3 regions of the Brevibacillus sp. FSL K6-0770 genome follow, and region 2 is predicted to be linked to each of the others. Evidence: riboswitches for the same ligand, from Rfam matches in the RefSeq annotation. Region 2 holds a riboswitch; each other region holds the start of a gene.
What was found. Region 2 has a riboswitch for lysine ahead of NST23_RS08445 (aspartate kinase). Riboswitches for the same ligand answer to the same signal wherever they lie in the genome.

Region 1: it holds a riboswitch for lysine, as region 2 does, so the genes downstream of both, dapD (2,3,4,5-tetrahydropyridine-2,6-dicarboxylate N-acetyltransferase) here and NST23_RS08445 (aspartate kinase) in region 2, are expected to answer to the same signal.
Region 3: it holds a riboswitch for lysine, as region 2 does, so the genes downstream of both, NST23_RS05665 (amino acid permease) here and NST23_RS08445 (aspartate kinase) in region 2, are expected to answer to the same signal.

Annotation. Positions count from the first base shown of each region.
Region 1 is NZ_JBBOBQ010000001.1:3,817,493-3,822,329, forward strand. It holds gene NST23_RS17945 (aspartate aminotransferase family protein) at 1-210, opposite strand, end outside; gene dapD (2,3,4,5-tetrahydropyridine-2,6-dicarboxylate N-acetyltransferase) at 225-935, opposite strand; lysine riboswitch at 1,039-1,228, opposite strand; gene NST23_RS17955 (flavodoxin) at 1,384-1,827, shown strand; gene NST23_RS17960 (GNAT family N-acetyltransferase) at 1,920-2,465, shown strand; gene NST23_RS17965 (EcsC family protein) at 2,462-3,289, opposite strand; gene NST23_RS17970 (hypothetical protein) at 3,329-3,526, opposite strand; gene NST23_RS17975 (hypothetical protein) at 3,598-4,837, opposite strand, start outside.
Region 2 is NZ_JBBOBQ010000001.1:1,718,287-1,723,123, reverse strand. It holds gene NST23_RS08455 (succinate dehydrogenase cytochrome b558 subunit) at 1-258, opposite strand, end outside; gene NST23_RS08450 (DUF2507 domain-containing protein) at 584-1,036, shown strand; gene NST23_RS08445 (aspartate kinase) at 1,141-2,382, opposite strand; lysine riboswitch at 2,614-2,800, opposite strand; gene uvrC (excinuclease ABC subunit UvrC) at 2,887-4,668, opposite strand; gene NST23_RS08435 (DUF2164 domain-containing protein) at 4,698-4,837, opposite strand, start outside.
Region 3 is NZ_JBBOBQ010000001.1:1,105,975-1,110,811, reverse strand. It holds gene NST23_RS05680 (alpha/beta fold hydrolase) at 1-638, opposite strand, end outside; gene NST23_RS05675 (CGNR zinc finger domain-containing protein) at 879-1,436, opposite strand; gene NST23_RS05670 (DinB family protein) at 1,594-2,088, shown strand; lysine riboswitch at 2,206-2,392, shown strand; gene NST23_RS05665 (amino acid permease) at 2,505-3,947, shown strand; gene NST23_RS05660 (TolC family protein) at 4,145-4,837, shown strand, end outside.

The DNA of each region.
Region 1 (4,837 bases), 2.1 Mb from region 2:
GTGCAGGAAACGTTCTCCCTGATCGCGCAGCGCCTGAACAATCCGCGGGTGGGAGTGGCCCAGCACATTGACTGCCAGGCCCGTAAACAGGTCCAAATACTTGTTGCCCGCTGTATCGTACAGGTAGTTTCCTTCCCCTTTGGCGATCGCGATAGGCAAACGTTTATAAGAAGAGACGATGTATTGTTCGTCGAGCGTACGCCAGTCCATGTGAGCTCTCTCCCCTACAGCTGACGTAGCTCCTGCTTGATCTCCGTCTTGGAGCGAGTTTTGTCGTCGATTTGTTTGATGACACGAGCAGGTGTGCCCGCAACAACCACGTATGGCGGCACATCCTCAATCACGACCGCGCCTGCTGCTACGACCGCGCCTTTTCCTACGCGAACGCCTTCGAGGATAACCGCATTGGCACCGATCACGACATCGTCTTCGACAACAACCGGCTGTGCGGAAGGCGGCTCAATAACGCCTGCAATGACAGAACCAGCGCCGATGTGGCAATTTTTCCCGATTGTACCGCGTCCACCTACAACCACGTTCATGTCGATCATCGTGCCTTCGCCAATTACCGCGCCAATATTGATCGAAGCTCCCATCATGATCACCGCGTTGTTTCCGATGGTAACCTGGTCACGGATGATCGCGCCCGGCTCGATGCGAGCCTGGATGCCTTTTGTATCGAGCAATGGAATCGCGGAATTGCGGCGGTCGCTTTCTACCACGTAGTCCTCGATTTTGTCGGCGTTTGCAGCCAAAACAGGCTCGATCTCTTTCCACTCGCCAAAGACGACGCCAGTAGAGCCAGTGATGAACGTTTTTGCGCTGGCACCGAAGTCAATGCCCTCCAGATTGCCTTTCACGTATACTTTCACAGGTGTTTTCTTTTCGCTTTTTTGAATAAACGCGATAATTTCATTTGCATCCATCATGTTCACAGGTAAATCCTCCTTTTTGGTCAAAACCTTGCCTTGTTTAAATTGACTAAAAAAAGCAATGAGTGCATTCGCTATCTCATTGCTTTCCAAACTGCCCAAGCAAATCGTAAATAGCGCTCCACAAGAAGACAATCGTCTTTTGTGACAGGATGTTCATTGTTCATGAGCCACCCCAGCCGCTGCTGTTCGAGGGGAACAACAACCGCTTCGGCGCTTTAGCCTTTCCTCCTTTTCCCGCCCCCCGGCAGATGACGAAAAGATGTACTATTCTTCGGCGCACCTCTATTTAGACTTCCAATATTATAATTTCATTTAACTCTACCAAAATCATTCCCATGTGGCAACAGCTTTATAGAAAGAAAAAAAATCATTGACAACGAGAATCATTTTCATTATCTTATTTTTGTGAGAATGATTTTCATTATCTTATTTGGAGGGTTTCAACCTTATGAGCCGCATTTTGATGGTTTACGCAAGCATGACTGGAAACACACAAGAGATTGCTGAAGCGATTGCTGAGGGTATTCGATCCACAGGAAAAGAGCTGGAGATAAAAGAAGTGATGGACGCAACAGCCAAGGAACTTGAGGACTACGATGGCATCCTGCTCGGCGCTTACACTTGGGGCGACGGCGATCTTCCGGACGAGTGCCTGGACTTCTACGAAGAGATGGACGACATCGATCTGACTGGCAAAAAAGTAGTCGCATTCGGTTCCTGCGATTCCGCTTACGAGCACGTTGGCGCTGCCGTAGATACTCTCTTGAAAAAAGCGAGCGAGCGCGGTGCGGAAACACCACTTGAAGGCTTGAAAATCGAGCTGTCCCCTACAGCGAAAGAAGTGGAAACCTGCAAGGCGTTTGGCGTTTCTTTCTCCGAATTGCTGGGCTAAGACCAGAAGGCCGCTGAAAAGAAAAAGCCTTTCCACTTAAATCAAGTCATGGTACAATGTCGATCCGACTTTTTCCAGGGAGGATTGATATCATGACGCTACATACAGAAACGGTCTATCTGCGACCTCTGGGCATGGACGACGCAGCCGAGCTTCTTGAGCTTCGGCTGCGTAATCATGCTTTTTTGCAACCTTTTGAACCGATTCGGTCGTCTTCCTTTTTGACGCTCACGGGCCAACAGGAACAAATCGCCCAGGCGGAAAAAGACTTTGCCGCTGGCACAGGCTACGCTTTTGGCGTCTTTCTGCGCGAAACGGACGACATGATCGGCCGTGTTGCCCTGTCAAACGTCGTACGCGGCGCCTGGCAAAACGCAACCATCGGTTACTTCATGGATCAAAGCTGCAACCAAAAAGGCTACACGACAGCCGCCGTCAGGCTCGCTCTCGCTTTCGCCTTTCAAGAAGCCGGTTTGCACCGCGTGCAAGCCGCTGTCATGCCTCGCAATACGGCCTCTATTCGCGTTTTGGAGAAAAACGGTTTTCGCAAGGAAGGGTTGTCCTTGCACTACTTGCAGATCAACGGCGTGTGGGAAGATCATCTGATTTTCGCGCTGACAGCCGAAGACCTGGCTTAATCACGCTGCGCTGTTTCTTGTGCCCGCAATCGCTCCAGGATTCGCCGCTTGCGGTAAAGCATTCTCCCCGCTTCGGCGACATCCTGTACGGTTGAACGATTCAAGTACGCTCCGAACAAAATACCCGCAATCGGTACCAGCTGAAACAGCTTTTTCCACCCGAAATTTTCGGTGTACGTCACGACGACCTCCCGCCAGCCTTGCAATTGCGCGATGACGTCTTTCTGCGCAGCTGGCTCGTCAAACCGGGAAAGCTCAGCCAAAATCGCTTTTTTCCCGACAATATCCGAGGAAGCAAATTGAAGACACTTGACCACGAACAGGCGCTCTCGCTTTTCTTCTGGCCGATATCCGTAGCAGAGGGCCATTTCTTGCAACACTTTCAACGAAGTGCCCAAAAGCAACGGAATGTCGATAGCCAATGTAAAAATTCCGCCGATCCCCGTCGTCGCACCTTGCACCGTGGCAAAAGTCGCCCGCGACTCTTTCAGATTAAGAGCCACTTCATCCATGAGCACAAGCGGCGCTCCTGCGACCTCTTCTGCTCGCGGCTGCCTCGAACCGGATTGCTCCTGCTCAAGCCGCTGAGCGAACTTGCTGTAAATCGCCGCATCCGAAACGAGATACGTCCCTCCCGTTTCAAGAAATGCCGCCATCTCGTCTACTGCCGTTCCCAGCTTATCCCTGACGAAATTCGGCGTTATTTTATCCAGCCAGACGAAAGGAAGCCTGCCCAGCTTTTCCCAAAACCACAAGTCGTTTTGATCTTTCTCCCATGCTTCTACCTCTGCCAGCTCCTGCTGCAAATATGCTCTCGACTCCATCTGTCCCAATCCCTCCCACACCTTTCCGCTCTTCCGTTTCTATTGCTCGCCGCGCTTTTGCTTCCATAAGCACTGATTGCGAAGCAGCTGTTTGATATGCTCCCGCAACTGCTCAGGCGTGGAAAAGCGTGCAAATTCCTTACTGTCTGTTACGATTCCCAGCTTCAAATGTTTCACTTGCTCCCCTTCGATGCAAAAACCGAACTGTTTCAGAATGGCGATCTGTTCACTGGTCATCTCGCTTGCCCTCCCCTTCGAGCACTTTTCCCAACAAAAACCCCCCTGCCAACTGCAAGGGGGACGTTTGCTTATTTCACTTCTACTTTCAGAGACATGGTTTCATTTCGTTCCTGGACGTTCAAGTCTTTCACGTATTTTTTGTCTTTTAGCACAAGCGAGCAAGTCTTGTACGTAAGATGGTTGGTCACCTTGATTGTGTAGACGCCTGCTTTTCCGTCGTTGTCCTCGATAATTTGCCGCAAATCGAGGGATGACATTCCCTCATCTTCGTATTCATCATCCGGGTCTGACTCGAAAAGCGCGATTTCCTGTCCTTCATAAAACACTTGAACCGTGTTGTCGGATGAAATCGTCGCTCCAACAGTCGTCTGATTGGAGCCAACTGGCGTCTCTCCGTACGTCCAGACGAGGTTCGGCATGTAGTAAGCCGTGCCGTTGCGCCCCGTTCCATCCCGAAGCTTTTTGTTTCCGCTGCGTTTTGCGTACGTAGCTTTTAGCCGCAGCTCTCTGTCATTGTCCAGCTCTGCCAAGGAATTGACTGAAATGGTCTGCCCGTCGCGATATTCCTTGCCGCGATTGTTGATCAACAGCAGCGGCGATTGGGTAGGAGCCAAGCCTGATTCATCCTTGTCGCAGGCGGGGACAGCCGGGATTGGCCGGACATCTTCAATTACTTGAATATAGCCGCACCACGACTGGCGAGGCTCCCGCTTGCTGTAATAGTTCACCTTGAGTCGGCCTGGCTTGTAGCTGGACAGCAGGAGCGCTGTATGATCCCAGTTCAGCTTCGATTCATCCACCACCACGTTGTCAACGGCCCAGAAGCCCGGCCCTTCGTCGTCTGACGCTTCACTGCCATGCTCCACATGCTCCGCCGCTGTCGCCAGCCAGATCACATGTACAGGTCTTTGGTAAAGCTTCACGGTAATATCGGACGAGGACAAATTTTCCCGCTCGACCATCATCGAGGATTGCGCATTTTGCTGCATCAGCACATCCATCGTCGCAGTTGCACTCGCTGAATCACACGAGTTGGGCGCACCGGGAACCTGAATTTTTACTTCCGTTGCTGAGCTGCCCCAGATGTTGTCAGGATTGGTTGTCTGATTCGGCTCAAAAGTGACCGTCATCGTCATTCCCGCCATCATTTCCGGAATCGCCACCTCGAAATGCTGGGAGTCGGTCAAAGTCTGTCCTGTCCCATTCGCCGACCAGCGTCCGGCAACGGGAGAATACAGCGGAACCACTCCCGGAGCCGCAGGGGCAGAGATTTGCTGGCCTTGCGAGAGCTTTTGACCATTGGCGTCC
Region 2 (4,837 bases):
CCCCACGTTTTGTTTTGCCTGGAATGCGATGTAGAGACCGTAAATAGCGTGGAACAGGATCGGGATGTAGATGAAAACGAATTCAACGATCAAGAGAAGTGGAACTTTTTCAATCAGACCAACAGTCTGGTTGAACGCTTCTGCTCCGTGGGTCGCTTGATAGTTGGCTGTCAAGTGAAACAGCAGGAAGAGCCCGATCGGAAACAAACCAAGAAGTGAGTGCAGCTTGTGACTGAGAAAGCTATGGCCTTTCGCCATACAATGGTCCCCCTTTCAGTGTATGTAGCGCTCTTTTATGGACCTTTCTCCCATATCCTAACCCATTGCCTACCCTATTAGACATGCCAAAAAGCCGTTAGAACCTCTCACGCCTAACTTTGTCGGAATGTGTCAAAATACGAAAAAAAGTTGGGCAAAACTTTGACCAAATCCAATTGTACTCTTGTCGACAGAGAGCGTCAAGACAATCAATAGACTAAATACATTGATAGAATAACTTTGTTCAATTTCACTATTTTTTCTATGAATCGGTCATAGAGTCCGGGCTTCTCTCATACTCTCTTACAAACAGGAGGGAAGCGCCATGAACCAAACCGATCAGCTGGCAGCACTGTTGCCGCCGCAAACGATTCCCGTAGCGGAAAGAATGAACATGCCCTACCTCGGCTACCATCTGCTACGCGAGACATTGACGAACAGCCTGCTCGGAGACAGCGAGAGTCCAATTTTGTACTGGCTGGGAAAAGACCTCGGGCGAAAAATCCCCATCCAGTCTTCCACAGGTCCGATTATGCCTTTTATTCGCCTCGGATTGGGACAGCTTGATCTTTTGGAAGAGTCTGCCGAAACCATCGTCTACAAACTCACCCATACGATCCACAACTACCAAACACCGGAACGCCTCAGCCGCTCCCTGTCGCTCGAAGCAGGCATCATTGCTGGCAGCATTGAGCAATGGAAAGGAAAAGACACCTTTGCCCGGCTAGAGGTCGAGAGTAGTTCTACGATCATGATACGCGCCCATACTCCAAAGTGATCCTTCATGCCAACCATTGGCAGCGCAATAATTGTCAGGACTGGCGTGTCTTGTCAGGTCAAAAAGATGCCCCCTCTGCCTACAGGCGAGGGAGCATTCGCTGCCTAGATTCCGTGCACCACTGCTGTCTCTTCCACATCGAGTCCGTATGCCGAGTGCAGGCTGCGGACAGCAAGCTCAGTCTGCCCGGCAGGAATGACGCAAGAAACTTTGATGTCTGAAGTTGAAACCATTTTAATAGAAATTTCTTTTTCTGCCAAAACGCGGAACATCTCGGCAGCCACTCCCGGATTGTTGACCATGCCGGAGCCTACGATGGACACTTTGGTCAGGTTTTGCTCGTAATCGACTTTTTCGAAGCCAAGCTCTGCTTTGTGGTTTTCCAACGTGTCCAATGCCTTTTTCAAGTCATCCGCAGCAACCGTGAAGGAAATATTCGTCACTGCTGCGTCATAGGAGCTTTGAATAATGATGTCGACGTTCACCTGATTGTCCGCCAGCGTATTGAACAGGCGGGAAAGAGTCCCAACCTTCGCAGGCATACCGACAACCGTGACTTTTGCTACATCCTCGTCATGCGCGACTCCACTTACTACTCTTCCTGTTTCCATGTTGGCAACCTCCTCAACGTACGTACCTTCTTCGGCAGTAAAGCTGGAGCGGACGACCAGCCGTACTTTGTATTTCTTCGCGGCCTCCACCGAACGCGGGTGAAGAACTCCCGCTCCGAGATTCGCGAGTTCAAGCATCTCGTCGTACGAGATCATGTCCAGCTTGCTTGCCGCTGGCACCATCCGCGGATCGGCTGTGTACACACCGGACACATCCGTGAAAATCTCGCATTTGTCTGCATTCAAGCTGGCGGCCAGCGTAACTGCCGATGTATCCGAACCACCCCGGCCGAGCGTCGTAATTTCTCCTTCGTCGCTGAGACCTTGAAAACCTGCTACGATCACAACACGTCCGCGGCTTATTTCTGCCTGGATGCGCTCAGAATCAATTTGTTTGATTCGCGCCCGGCCATGAATCGCTTCCGTCGTGATTCCAGCCTGCCAGCCTGTCAAAGAAATCGCATCGTAGCCTTTCGTGTGCAAGGCCATTGCAAGCAAGGCGATAGATACTTGCTCCCCCGTGGTCAGCAACATATCCAGCTCTCGCTCGGACGGGTAGGCGCTGATCTGTTTGGCCATATCTACCAATACGTCTGTAGATTTGCCCATCGCAGATACGACGACCACCACATCGTGCCCTTCTTCTTTGTAACTGGCAATTCGATCTGCAACTCGTAAAATTCGCTCAATGGTCCCTACAGAGGTGCCTCCGTATTTCTGCACGATCAACCCCATGCGGCTTCTCTCCCTTTTCTCATATCCAATGATTGTAGAATGTATCTTTTGCTGCCGTTTTATGAATCTCTCTATTTTTACTGGAAAAAGTCTGTATAAAAAAGGCACCGACAAGGAATAAGTACCTGCCGCTGCCTACTGTTTCGACATACCGGTTCCTCCCTCCCAATTACACGCGGTCCATGGCAGCACATGACAAGGCAAATCCCTGTCACCGCTCACATCGACACACCGTGAGATAGCTCTCCATCTGGCGCCGGTCAAGAGCCAGATGACAGTCCTGCACTTGTTCAATGCAGACCCAGCATGGAGACAAACGGGTTTTTCTCCACACTTCGGCGAATCCCCCTTTCCCGTTCCCTTCACAGATACCCGATCTCAAGGTGGTACTCATGGTTTTCGCGCCTCTACCTCACTCCATAAATGGAAGTGAGGCTAACTATTCTGTTTGAAACGCATTATATCATGGGAATCCGAGCGGTTCAATCGCTTTTTGCAAAACCGTTACGATTCCAGCTTGCGCAAATGAGTGATGATCTCTCGGGCCAGCTTGTCGCCGATCCCAAGCTGCCGGAAATCCTCCACAGTCGCTTCGCGCATTTTTTTCAGCGAGCCAAAATGGGTAAACAACAGCTTGCGCCGCTTCTCGCCGATGCCCGGAATTTCATCCAGTTGGGAGGAGAGCATCGTTTTCGTCCGTGACTGTCTGTGGAACGTGATCGCAAAACGGTGAACCTCGTCCTGAATGCGTTGCAGCAAATAAAACTCATAGCTGTCCCGCTTCAGATTCACGGGTTCTGGCGGATCGCCGTACATCAGCTGCGCCGTTTTGTGCTTTTCATCCTTCGCCAAGCCGCAGACCGGAATATACAGCCCCAATTCGTTCTCCAGGACGTCCATGGCAGCGCTGATTTGGCCCTTGCCTCCGTCAATGACGATCAAGTCCGGCAACGGCTGGTTTTCCTTCAACAACCGCGAATAGCGTCTGCGGACAACTTCGCGCATGGAGCCGTAATCGTCGGGGCCTTCGACCGTCTTGATCTTGAACTTGCGGTACTCCTTTTTGTCCGGACGACCGTCTGTAAACACGATCATCGCAGACACCGGCTCTGTTCCTTGAATGTTGGAGTTGTCGAACGCCTCGATCCGATGGGGAACGCCAATCCCCAGCACGTGCCCCAAATTGTGCACAGCCTGAATCGTCCTCGCATCATCTTTGGACATCAGCGCGAACTTCTCCTGGAGGGCAATGCGCGCGTTTTCACAGGCCATCTCGACCAGCTCGCGCTTTTTGCTCCGCTTCGGTGTCAATACTTTGACCCCGAGCCATTCGCTAAGCAGCTCCGGCTCGCTTTCCTCCGGCAGCAAAATTTCTTTTGGCAGCGCGTTTTGCTTGTCGTAGTAAAACTGGGTGACGTACGACATGAAGTCTTCGCTTTCGCCGCCATAGTATGGAAAAGAGGTCGTCTGCCGCTCGATCATTTTGCCCTGGCGCATGTAAAAAATTTGAATGCACATCCAGCCCTTTTCTACCGCAAAGCCGATAATGTCGCGGTCTACCGTGTCGGTAAACGTGATCTTCTGCTTTTCCATCACCGCTTCAATGCTCTTGATCTGATCCCGCAGTTCCTTGGCCCGCTCGAACTCCATCGCTTCTGCCGCCTGTAGCATTTTCTCGGTCAGGCTCTGCTTCATCTGATCATGACCGCCGTCGAGGAATCGGCTAATCTCGTCAACCAGTCGCTGGTTTTCCTCTGCCGAAACCTCGTACACACAGGGAGCAAGACATTGGCCCAAATGGTAGTACAAGCAAACCTGTTTGGGCATGTTGCGGCATTTGCGCAAAGGATAGAGCCGGTCCAGCAGCTTCTTCACCTCGGAAGCATCACCAGCGTTTGGATACGGGCCAAAATATTTGGCTTTGTCCTTCAGCACCTTGCGAGTAATCTCCAGACGAGGCTGTTCTTCATTCGTGATTTTGATGTACGGATACGTCTTGTCATCGCGCAGCATGACGTTGTAGCGGGGGTCATGCTTTTTGATCAGGTTGCACTCCAACAGCAGCGCCTCAATCGCCGAGGCTACCACAATGTACTCAAAATCGACGATCTCGCTGACCAAAAGCTGCGTCTTCCCGTTATGGCTACCCGTAAAGTAGGAGCGTACGCGGTTTTTCAGCACTTTAGCCTTTCCGACGTAAATAATTTCCCCGCTTGCATTTTTCATCAGGTAGCAGCCGGGTTTTTCTGGCAGCACAGCCAGCTTATCTTTCAACGAACGGTTCATGGCTGCTCCCTCCCTCGTTCTTTCATCTGCTATCGCTTTTTCATGACGGGCTGCTCCAGGACGTACAGCTCGTCTTCCAGTGCGCTCATCCGTTCCAGCAAAAGCTTGCGGCTATCCTGTACTCCTTGGTTGTAAAAAAACGGCCCCAGTTCTTTGGAAAAGAACTCGA
Region 3 (4,837 bases), 610 kb from region 2:
CCATAGCTGCCGAACTGCGCGTGATTGCCGCCCTCGATTGTCATGAATACCGCATTCTCCGGCAAAAATGCCTTGCTGGCCGCAAACTTTTCCCGATTCACCACGCCATCCCGCGATCCGAGCAAGGACAAGACGGGTATTTCCGCTTTTTGCAAATCTCCCCGTTTGTCCGGATAAGCTCCCAAAAAGAAGACGCCATCGATCCGATCGAGGTGTTGGACCGCAAACCGGGCTGCCATGGCTCCGCCCAAAGAGTGCCCGCCGATCACAAACGATTGCTTGGGATATGCTTTCAACACTTGATTGGCTCGCTCGACATCGCTGATAGCCAAATTCAGCGGCATTCTCGCTACGAATACCCGATATCCGGAACCAGCCAAAGCTCGTGCCAGCGGTGCATAGCTCTCCGATTTGACCAAAGCGCCTGGATACAAGATCAGCCCTGGCTCCCGGGCTTCCCCGCCTTCAAAAGCAATCCAGTCCCCCGTATCGATAACGGTGATGCCTTCGCCGCCCTGCATCGCATCTTTGGCAGCCTGATCGTGCTGGTAAGGACGCAAATACCAGATCGCCGTACACGCTCCTACAAGCAAAAGCAAAACCAGTGCCCTGCGCCATATTTTCCGTTTGCGACTCATCCCGCCACCTCGCTTCCGGTCCCTTGTTACCTGCTTCTTATTATGCCTCCATTTTCCTTTCCATGTACGTCATTTGCATTTGCGGATTCGCGGGCTACACATACTGAAAGCATGACGCTTCCCATGCCGTAAAACGTTTGCTACAACGATGGCAGCGACAGCAGATCGTGGGCTTCTCCCTGCTCTTTTGCCCAGACATGAAAAAAGGCGCAGTCTGTTTCTCTGCCCCTTTTCCTTCGCTCATTTTTTCTCCTTTTGCCGCTCCCGAAAACGGCGTACCTTCATCAGATTGCCGCACATTTTATCGTCGCACCAGCGCCGCACCCGGTTCCGGCTTTCATCGTAGAACACCCAGCAGCAGTCCTCGTTGTCGCAAATCTTGATCCGCTCCAGATGGGACGGAAGCAACAGCGTGGCAAAAGACCCGGCGATCCGCGCCATGACCAGTGGCCATCCTTCAATCGCGCTATGCCATTCCTGCGCATAAGTTGCTTCCTCTTCACCAGGCACGACGCGAACGTAAAACGGAGCTTTTGCCAGCGTCTCGTTCAGCTGCTCCAACTCCTCTTGCAGCAATGCCTCCCCGCTGACCACCTTTTCCAAAAGCATTCGCATATACTCGCGAAATTGCACAAGAACAGCGACGGTTTCCTCGTCAAGCGGCAGCGGTGCCTGCAATTGGTGCTCTTGCAAAAACCATTCCTGCCATTCCCGCTTTGCCAGGCGATTTTCCTTGCGGCCTGTCCCGCGCCAGTCACGCCAATCGCTGTTTAAAAAATCGATGCATAGCCATTGCACACTTCTCTTCCCCCATCTATTTTCGCTTCTTGTAGGTAACACCAACATATGGTAAGATCATCTTGTAACCACCAAAATTCATTTTGAACGTTACAAACTTCTTCTTATTACCATTATAGCGCTTCACCAATCTGTTTGACAGACGAGGAGGAAACACATGAATCGGATGGAATTGCTTGTTCATGAATGGGAGTGCACGTATGACAAAGAAGATTGGTATCCACCGCTCAAGCACGCCCTGGATGGCGTGACCGTGGCCCAAGCCAGCTGGCGTCCCGAAGGAGAGGCAGCGAACACGATCTGGGAAAATCTCAGTCATCTGCTCTATTTCAAAGAGCGTTTGCTGCACCGTCTATCCGGTACGGATTTTCCTGGTACGGCTGAGACGAACGATGACACCTTCCAACCATCCGGAGCGCCAGACGACGAAGCAGCTTGGCAAGCGGCGGTGCAGCGCATGGAAGAAGTACATCGCGGCATTCATGAAAAGCTCCGCTCCCTTTCCGACGATGCATTCGATCAGCCGCTGCCCACCATCTCCATCGGGCAAAGCGTGATGAGCATCATTTTGCACGACGCTTTTCATACGGGACAAATCGTGCAAATCCGCAAGCTGCAAGGCTCTTGGCCTGCGCGCAGGTCATTTTTGTAGCCCTTGCTCCCACTCTAGCAATATTTTGCAGCATAACTTTTTTCATTGATTAATAACGATCAATCTTATATAGTTGATAAATAAATCAACTTCATACATGTTATCCTCATCTTTCACGGTGAGGGTAGAGGTCGCGGCTTTTATGTCATCCTGTACGAGATTCAGAAGAAATCTATGACTCCAGGAAAGGGAAAAGCCGCCGAAGCTCATATCGCATCTCTGTGCGCGTGGGCTGGGGCTGTACCCGAAAGGGACAGAACTGTCACGTTTGCTTGCCGGGCAAGCGTGGTGTGCTATCTTCAGTGAAGGCTTGGTGGGGATTGGATGATACCGCCCTATGCCGTTTTTGGCTATTGGCGGTTTTTTCGTTTCCGACCGACCTTCTCAAAATCTTCGAAAGGTCGTGCAAGCATCTTATGTCACAGAATCAACTGCAACGTGGTTTGAAAGCCCGCCACCTGACGATGATCGCCATCGGCGGCTCCATCGGTACGGGCTTGTTCCTGGCGAGTGGAGGCTCGATTCACGAAGCCGGACCAGGGGGCGCTTTGGTCGCCTACATCGCTATCAGTATCATGGTTTACTTTTTGATGACCAGTCTTGGGGAAATGGCCGCCTTCATGCCTGTATCCGGCTCCTTTTCCACCTACGCCACCAGATTCGTCGACCCGTCACTCGGCTTCGCGCTTGGCTGGAATTACTGGTACAACTGGGCAATTACGATTGCGGTCGAACTGTCAGCCGCAGCTCTCATTATGAAATACTGGTTCCCGGATACTCCCGCCATTTTGTGGAGTGCCTTGTTCCTCGTCCTTATGTTTGCTCTTAATCTGTTGTCTGTCAAAGGCTACGGCGAATCCGAATACTGGTTTGCCTTGATTAAAGTAGTCACCGTCGTCGTCTTTATCATCATTGGTATTTTGATGATCTTCGGCATTATGGGTGGCGAAGCAGTCGGTTTCCAAAACTTCACCAAAGGCGATGCACCGTTCAATGGCGGCTTCATGGCGCTTCTCGGCGTCTTCATGATTGCCGGGTTCTCGTTCCAGGGAACCGAGCTTGTAGGGGTGGCCGCTGGTGAGAGCGAAGACCCTGCGCGCAATATCCCGAAAGCGATCCGCCAGATTTTTTGGCGCATCTTGCTCTTCTACATTTTCGCAATCCTGATTATCGGGTTGCTCGTTCCTTACGACAATCCGAATCTGATCAGCGGTGATATTACCGATATTGCCATCAGCCCGTTCACGATCGTCTTTGAAAAAGCCGGCTTTGCCTTCGCCGCCTCTGTGATGAATGCGGTCATCCTCACCTCCGTGCTGTCTGCCGGCAACTCCGGCATGTACGCATCCACCCGCATGCTGTGGGTGCTGGCGAAGGAAGGAAAAGCGCCAAAATGGTTTGCCAAAGTCACTCGCAACGGCGTCCCGATCAATTCCTTGATCATGACGGCTGCCATCGGTGCGCTGGCGTTTCTGTCTTCCCTGTTTGGAGATGGCGAGGTGTACGTATGGCTTCTGAACGCATCCGGCATGTCCGGGTTTATCGCTTGGCTCGGCATTGCCATCAGCCATTACCGCTTCCGCAAAGCGTACCTGGCACAAGGCCGCGACCTGCGTGAGCTGCCATACCGGGCGAAGCTGTTCCCGTTTGGCCCGATTTTCGCCTTTATCATTTGCTGCGTCGTCATTGTCGGCCAAAACTACTCGGCGTTTATCGGCGGCGAGATTGACTGGAACGGCGTGTTCGTCTCCTATGTTGGCTTGCCGCTGTTTTTGATCGTCTGGCTTGTCTACAAGTATACGAAAAAGAGCAAGCTTGTTCCGCTCCATAAAGTAGATTTCAGCATGGACGAAAAATAAATAGCTTTGCCAAACAAGTCATTGCAGGCTCCCTCACGTCGAGGGAGCTTTTTCTTTGTTTCATTTTATTTTTCCGATCAACTTTCTTATGCTTACATATTGACGAATGTAGACTGGAAATATATACTGTTCATGAAAATTTGATAATGAGAATCGTTATCGACAAACTCTTTTCCTATTCCCAAGGAGGCCCCATAATGAAGTCCAGGTTATCGAAGCATCTCTACAGCACTACACTGGTTGCCGCGCTTCTTGCAGGCAATACTCATTTGGCTATGGCCGCTCCTGCAGTCGTTGCAGCCGCAGAACAAACCCAGACCGCTCCTCTGTCTCTTCACGGTGCGATCGAACAGGCATTGAAAACCAGCATCGATCTTGAGCTGCTGCAAATAGATTACGATGTTACGGAATATGAAACGCTCTATACGCTGCGAGAAAAAGCGGCCATCCAGCTCGAAAACGTCAATACGCTCGATGATGCCAAGAAAAAATACGAAGACGCTGCCAAAGCGAGAAAAGACCTGGCGCTTAGCGAAGTCACTTTGAAAACCTCAAAAAACAATTTGCAGTTGCAAGTGCAAAAAGCGTATTTTGAAGTCTCTTCTCTGGAAGAAAAGATCAAGCTGCAAAAGCAAAGCATCCAACGCCAATACTGGTCAGAGAACGACGAAGCGAAAGAAAAGCTGTCCGCTCTGGAAACCAGCTACAAGCAGGCATTGGCCAAACTCAACGATCTGCTGAACGAAAAAAAGGACAAGTCCTGGCGCTTGGAAACCCGCGAGCTGTCCGCACCGCTTGTTGCCACTCTGGAAGAAGCCAAAGCGCAAGCCTATAAAAAGCGGCCTGACATGATGAAAGCTGTCGCCGAGAAAGATTTTGCCGAAGTCAAA